3 regions of the Rhodomicrobium vannielii ATCC 17100 genome follow, and region 3 is predicted to be linked to each of the others. Evidence: riboswitches for the same ligand, from Rfam matches in the RefSeq annotation. Region 3 holds a riboswitch; each other region holds the start of a gene.
What was found. Region 3 has a riboswitch for cobalamin ahead of RVAN_RS09250 (energy-coupling factor ABC transporter permease). Riboswitches for the same ligand answer to the same signal wherever they lie in the genome.

Region 1 (2,259 bases), 720 kb from region 3:
CGGTTACGCGAGCCGCATAGGGCTTGAGCGCGGCACGGCGGCGCTGGTCCAGTGCCGGACGCCATGGCCGAGGATCTCCGCGCATGGCACTGGCGGCATGCCCGGCGGCACGTCCTGCCCGAGAAAGGCGAGCGCCTGCCACAAGAGGCCGCTATCGGCGGGCGTGGGCAACTCCTGCGCGTGCGTTTGCTTGGAGAGCTTGCTGCCATCGGCGTTAAGCGCGAGCGGCAGATGCATATAGCGCGGCGTCGGCAGGCCGAGCAGCCGTTGTAGCACGATCTGCCGCGCCGTGTTGTCGAGGAGATCCGCACCCCGCACGACATCGGTCACGCGCTGAAAGGCGTCGTCCACGACCACGGCAAGCTGATAGGCGAAAAGCCCGTCGCGGCGCCGCACCACGAAATCGCCCACTGTCTCGGCGACATCCTCTCGCTGTGAGCCGAACACGCGATCCGCGAACTCCACGGTGCCGGGGGGCACTCGGATCCGCACGGCGGCATCCGCGCGCGGAGCGGTGAAGGCGCGGCATGTGCCGGGATAGACCGCGCTTCCAAGGCGCGCTAGGTCTGCGCGTGAGCAATTGCACCAGAACATGTGCCCGCTCGCCCGCAGCGCGTCGAGCGCCTCGGCATAAGCATCGAGCCGCGTCGACTGGAACAGCACCTCGCCGTCCCACTCAAAACCATAAGCGGCGAGCTGATCGAGGATGCGGCGCGCGGCTCCCGGCATCTCGCGCGGCGGGTCGATATCTTCCATGCGCACGAGCCAGCGACCGCCCGCCGCGCGCGCATCGCAGTAGCTCGCCACCGCCGCAACGAGCGAGCCGAAATGCAAGGGCCCCGTGGGCGACGGTGCGAAGCGGCCGATATAGGTCATGCGTTTTTGTCTCTCACGCCGCGCCGCCGCGCAAGCCTGTGGAGCATTGCAGCCGCGCCGTTCGTCGGGCTTGCCAGCGCGCGCCTTCGACCTATTTTAAAGAGAGCTTCGGTGCCCGTGCAAAATCGGGTGAAACGGGAACGCGGTCGGCGAATTTCGCTCATGCCGCGGCTGCCCCCGCAACTGTAGGCGGATGCTTCGATCAAGAGTCACTGGGCCGGTGCGGTTCGGGAAGGCGGTCGAGGCGATATCCGCAAGCCAGGAGACCGGCCGGAGCCGCGCGTTATCAAAATCGCGCACACGCATTTTCGTATCGGCGGAGGGCCGAAACGGTGCCATGCCATGCGCTAGCCTGCCGCGCCTCGTCGCCGGTCGCTCGCCTGTCATCGCCGTCCGCCGCCTCCGATGACACTCGCAAAGGCCGCGGCATGGAACCGAAAGACACCACCACAAACGAAGGCTTCAAGGGCTTCACCAACGAGGCGTGTCCGTTCCTGCCGTGCCACAAGGGCGTTCGCGGCAAATTCAATTGCCTCTTTTGCTATTGCCCGCTAATCGCCTACGAATGCCCCGGCCCTTACAAGGTCTACACCGACGCGAACGGCATGCGGCGAAAGGATTGCTCCGATTGCACCCTGCCGCATAACGGCCATCGCGGAAGCTGGAACTTCATCCAGAAATGGCTGAAGAAGCCGGAGATCTGGGACGGGCACGATCAGACGCGCGAATTCCGGCTGAAAGCGCCGCCGGTAGAAAACGAAACGGAAGAATGACCGCCGACACGATCCCCGCGCAGGCCGCCGAACTCATCGCCCGCATCGCCTATAACCCCGCGCCCGCCGGGCTGCCACGCCGCGCGCGCTCGCTGATGATCCAGGGCACCGCGTCGGATGTCGGCAAGAGCATGGTCGTCGCGGGGCTGTGCCGGGCTTATGCGCGGCGGGGTCTCGTGGTGCGTCCGTTCAAGGCGCAGAACATGTCGAACAACGCGGCCGTCGCCGCAGACAGCGACCTGCCGCCCGGCCCCGGTGGCGAGATCGTCTATGGCGAAATCGGCCGCGCGCAGGCGATGCAAGCGCGTGCCTCGAAGGCCGCGCCGTCGATCCACATGAACCCGGTGCTCCTGAAGCCGCAGACGGATATCGGCTCGCAGGTGGTGCTGCGCGGACGCGTGCTCGGCAACTGCCCCGCGCGCATTTATCACCACATGCGCCAGCGGATGATGCCCGCCGTGATCGACAGCCTCGACCGGCTGCGCGCGGAAGCCGACCTCGTTATCGTGGAAGGCGCGGGCAGCGGTGCGGAGGTCTATCTTCGCAACTCCGACATTACCAACATGCACCTCGCCGAAGCGGGCGGCCTTCCGGTTGTCATCCTCTCGGA
Region 2 (2,259 bases), 1.3 Mb from region 3:
TAGTCCACCTTCCAGCGGTCGCCGGTATAGGAGTCGTTGACGGCTGAACCACTGGACCATCCCCACTGATCGCGATCAAGTTTCATGCCTTGAATCGAAACCGTGTTGACGAAAGCGCCATCGAAAAGCTTGACCTCGGTGCCTACACGGCCGGACTGCTGGCTGTTTACACCGCGCGCGCCTGGCCATCCGTCTGGCGCCAGCCCCCAGGAATCGTAGGTGCTGTCGTAGTTATGCTTTTCCTCCAGAGCGCGCGCAGCAAAGAAGACTTTCACATCGTTGGAAAGCTTGTATTCGCCTGTGCCGCTGAAGGTCAGGTTGCGGTAACCGTCGTCTTCATTTCCAATCGCCAGAGCGGAATAGCCATCGCTGCGCACACTTTGCACGGTGAAGCGCGCATAACCGCGATCCGTGCCGTAGGCCGCGCTCGCCGTGCCGCGCTGGGTGTTGTAGGAGCCTGTCTCGCCGGAAGCCGTCATCGAAGCGCCGAGCACGGGGCGCGCCGTGTCGATTGAAATCACACCGCCGATCGCCTGACCGCCGTAGAGCAGGCTTTGCGAGCCTTTCAACACCTCGATGCGCTGGACATCGGTGGCGAGGATAGTTTCAAGCGCCGTCGTGACCTGCGTCCCGGTGGGATCGGATACATCCAGCCCGTCGACCTGCACCTTCACATATTTAGAAGCCGCGCCCCAAATGAAATAAGATGTTGTGCTGGCCGGCCCCGACTGCGCCACAGAGACGCCCGGCACCTGCGCGAGATAGTCCTGCACATAGGTGCGCGACTGCGCCTCGATCTGGTCGCGCGTGATGACCGTGACCGCGGAGCCGACCTTGGTAATGTCGGTGGGCACGCGGTTCGCGGAATAGATCACATCGCGTGACGCCTCGCCCGGCACCGCCTCTGCGGGCTCGGCCTGCCCTTGCGCAACGGCCGGGGCTTCCTTCTTTTTCTTCGGCGTTGCGGCTTTCTTCTTCTGCTTGTCGGCCTCGTCCTTCTTGACGACGACGGGCGGCAGGGTGTCCGAACGAGCGGCGGTTTGGGCCTGTGCATTCGCGGCGAGCGCGACAAGGCTGACGAGCGCGACGCAGGAGCGCGCGCGCGGATAGGAAACGGGCATTTTGGCCTCGCGATAACGTGACACGTCACCACGAACCAAAGTCAGGAACGCCGCGTATTGAGCGGATTCCAAGCCCCATCAGGACACCCCGCCCGACGTGTTCGCGCGTGACCACGGCTGATGGCAGGTCTCCTGGCTCGCGGGTCCAAGCTCCACGCCGCCTTCCCGGTTGCCCAGTGGCCTTTGGCGCTTCGCTCACCGCTTACAGTTGCGGGGGCAGCCGCGGATTGAGGACACCGTCCCTCACCGCGTTCCCTATTATCCTCACGTGAGGACCATCGCCTCATGGCATAGCTTGCGCGAAGCTTGCGTCGCAACCACGCAAATGCCGCAATGCGGCAAGTCTCGCGCAAGCTGTGGCGCGACGGCAACATCCCGCCATCGCGGGCCCCGACGCCGTTAACCATGCCCGTGCACGCATGATTAACGCTGCCCTGCTATTTTTAAGAAAATCGTTTGGTTGCGTGGAGGGAGGCGCGGGGCATGACATCGGCCGATATCATGCGTTTTGTGATCATCATCAGCCTCGGCGTGCTTGCGTTCATTACCTTTCTGGTGGCGGGCACACTGATCGGGCTGATGTGGCTCGAAAGCTGGTCCTGCGGGCATTGCAAGCAATATCCCGCCGGGATTTACATCCTTGGCGTGCTGGGCCTGTTGCTGCTCGGCTCGATGGGGCAAGAGGCAGGCGAAGCGCCGGAAACCTGGCGCAACTGGGTCAAGGCCCATATCCAGACCCTGATTATTCTGGCGCTGATCCTCGTCACATTCATGCTCGTCGTGAACTGGTGGTGGTGGTTCGGATAGGCACGGCCACGAGGACACGGATCACGCCCGATCCCGGTGCGGCTCGTTTCCGACGCGCAGTGACGGTGGCGGTCTGCGGCATTTGGCGAAGGATCAAAGCGACGCGGGGGCGGCCGAAAGCCGTTGATACCCGAAAACCGCTGGCCTACTGTCCGCTACGGCGTTCACGAGGACGCCCAAAATTCACATCTGCGCTGGATCGACCGTCCGGCTGCGGCAAGGTGAGCATTATAAAAACGGGCGTGGCTCAGCTTCGCGCCCGAGATGAGAGAAATTTCATGCGCCCCTCGAAACGGCAGGCCGGCGACCTTCGCCCTGTGAGCTTCCAACG
Region 3 (2,259 bases):
GTTCGGCAACGATGTCTGGGAGCACGCCTATTATCTGAAATATCAGAACAGGCGGCCCGATTACCTGAAAGCGTGGTGGGACGTGGTGAACTGGAAAGCGGTCGGCGACCGATACGCCGCCGCGAAGGCCGGGGATCTGGATATTTAGCGAGCGATGGACAAGCCCGATGGAGAAGAGGCGCTCGAAAGCGCCTCCTTTTCGGCTCAGACGCCTTCGAAGAGACGGCGCTCCAGAAGGGCGTTGCCTTTCAGGTGGTGTAGGGCCTTGGCCACGGCGAGCACGCCGAGGTCGACCAGCGGCTCGACCAATATGACCAGCATGTAAGCACCGCCGAACGTGGTGATCTCGGTCACATTCTCCATGCCGAAACCCTGGCCGTAGAAGGCCCAGAAGGCCACCCATGCCACGATGCCCGCCTGATAGGTCGTCGAAAGAGCCAGTGCCTGCAAATATTTCAGCTCCACATAAGGCGTGTGCGGCGCGATAATGCGGCCCGCCACCGCCTTGATGCCGAACAGAGGCACGAGCAACGTGGTCACGTTCATGCCGTACTGAGGCAGATCGAAGGGCGCAAAGAACAGGCCCTGTACCAAGAGCCCGAGCGCGAGCCCTATCGCCGCCGGCGCGGCGCCGAAGATCAGGAACAGCGTCGAGCCGAGGATGAGATGAACCTCCGACACGCCGACCGGGTAATGCGGCAGCACCTCGAAGAATGAAAAGACAAGGGCGGTTGTCGCCGCGCTCCGCGAAAGCAGAGACAGCACTCCGCGTTCGCGCGCCGAATCATAGGCGAGTTTCAGGGCATAGCCGCCAGCGCCTGCTGCCGTGGCATAGCTCAGCCAGATTTTCCCGCCGTCCACGAGACCGGGTTCAATATGCATGGATTTTTCCTCTGCCGTCTCACCCGACGGCGCGAAAGGTTGATGTCATGCGCTCGGCCGGTCTCCTGACTCGCGGGTCGCTGCAACCTTCCGCCTTCCCGGCTGGGCCGAAGCCCGTGCCAGTGGCACCATCGAAAGTTACTCGCCGCTCACAGTCGCGGGGGCGGTCGGGGCTCTGGCTCAACACCATTCCCCGTTCCCGTTTCAGTTCGGATGCGACGCATCCAAACACCGTGCGCACCTGCAACACGCCGCCGAACACGGACAGCTGTCAAGCTGTTTGAGGACGGTTGCGGAGAAGTGTCAGTAGCCGGGAGGGATCTCACGCATGGTCGTGGCTCGGTCCGGTTATACAGACGCGCCAGCGTAGGGCAGGAAAGTGCTCCGATTTTCATTTACCGCGAGCGACCGTCCGATCATCGGGAAGGCGCGTTGCGGGCAGGACGGGCGCTCGCACACCTTGCATCCTGCGCCAATGGGCGTGGCAGCGGCGGGATCGTCGAGATCGAGCCCTTTGGAATAGACGAGCCGTGGCGCGTGGCGGATATCGCAGCCGAGCCCGATGGCGAAGGTCTTGTCCGGCTCGCCATAGCCGCCAACCGTATGCCGCACCGCGCGGGCGATCCATAGGTAGGTGCGTCCGTCCGTCATCTGCGCCACCTGTGTCAACGTGCGACCCGGCTGCGCGAAAGCCTCGTACACATTCCAGAGCGGGCATGCGCCGCCCACGCGTGAAAAATGGAAATCGGTGGCAGACTGGCGCTTCGAGATGTTTCCCGCGCGGTCCACGCGGATGAGGAAGAAGGGAACGCCTGCCGCTGAGGGCCGCTGAAGCGAGCTAAGTCGGTGGCTGATCGTCTCGAAGCCGACGCCGAATTGCTCCGCGAGCCTGTCGATGTCGTAGCGCGCGGCTTCGGCGGCAGCAAGAAAAGCGCGGTAGGGCATCAGAAGGGCCGCCGCGAAATAGTTGGCAAGGCCGATACGCGCAAGCGCGTGCGTCGCGGGCGAGCCCAGCGCCGCTTCCCTCGCGAGCCGGTTCAGCGGCTCCCCCATCTCAAGGAACGCGAGTTGCGTCGCCATTTGAAAGGCGCGCTGGCCTTGATCGAGGCGCGCGGAGAGGCGAAGCACGCGCTCCTTCGGATTATAGTCGCGGTTGGCCTGCCGGCTCGGAGCCTCTCCCTCGGGCTTTCTCACGCCGATGCGGACGCCGTGCCGCTGCTCCAGATAGCGCGCAAGCCCCTCGACGACTTCGCCCTCGACCAGCTCAGCCTCGGCGAAAAGCTTTTCCGCAGCCTCATCCAGTTCGGCGAAGTAGTTGTGGTGGCGGTAGAAGAAGTCGCGCACCTGCTCGAACGGCATGGGCGCAACGGTTGCAAG

Region 1: linked by a shared signal. The riboswitch ahead of RVAN_RS12610 (cysteine-rich small domain-containing protein) and the one ahead of RVAN_RS09250 (energy-coupling factor ABC transporter permease) in region 3 are both predicted to bind cobalamin.
Region 2: linked by a shared signal. The riboswitch ahead of RVAN_RS03030 (TonB-dependent receptor plug domain-containing protein) and the one ahead of RVAN_RS09250 (energy-coupling factor ABC transporter permease) in region 3 are both predicted to bind cobalamin.

The regions. Positions count from the first base shown of each region.
Region 1 covers NC_014664.1:2,728,244-2,730,502, forward strand. The annotation lists gene gluQRS (tRNA glutamyl-Q(34) synthetase GluQRS) at 4-876, opposite strand; cobalamin riboswitch at 969-1,165, shown strand; gene RVAN_RS12610 (cysteine-rich small domain-containing protein) at 1,305-1,649, shown strand; gene RVAN_RS12615 (cobyric acid synthase) at 1,646-2,259, shown strand, end outside.
Region 2 covers NC_014664.1:689,072-691,330, forward strand. The annotation lists gene RVAN_RS03030 (TonB-dependent receptor plug domain-containing protein) at 1-1,121, opposite strand, end outside; cobalamin riboswitch at 1,227-1,415, opposite strand; gene RVAN_RS03035 (hypothetical protein) at 1,605-1,928, shown strand; gene rph (ribonuclease PH) at 2,207-2,259, shown strand, end outside.
Region 3 covers NC_014664.1:2,011,779-2,014,037, reverse strand. The annotation lists gene RVAN_RS09255 (superoxide dismutase) at 1-148, shown strand, start outside; gene RVAN_RS09250 (energy-coupling factor ABC transporter permease) at 205-882, opposite strand; cobalamin riboswitch at 921-1,133, opposite strand; gene RVAN_RS09245 (short-chain fatty acyl-CoA regulator family protein) at 1,231-2,259, opposite strand, start outside.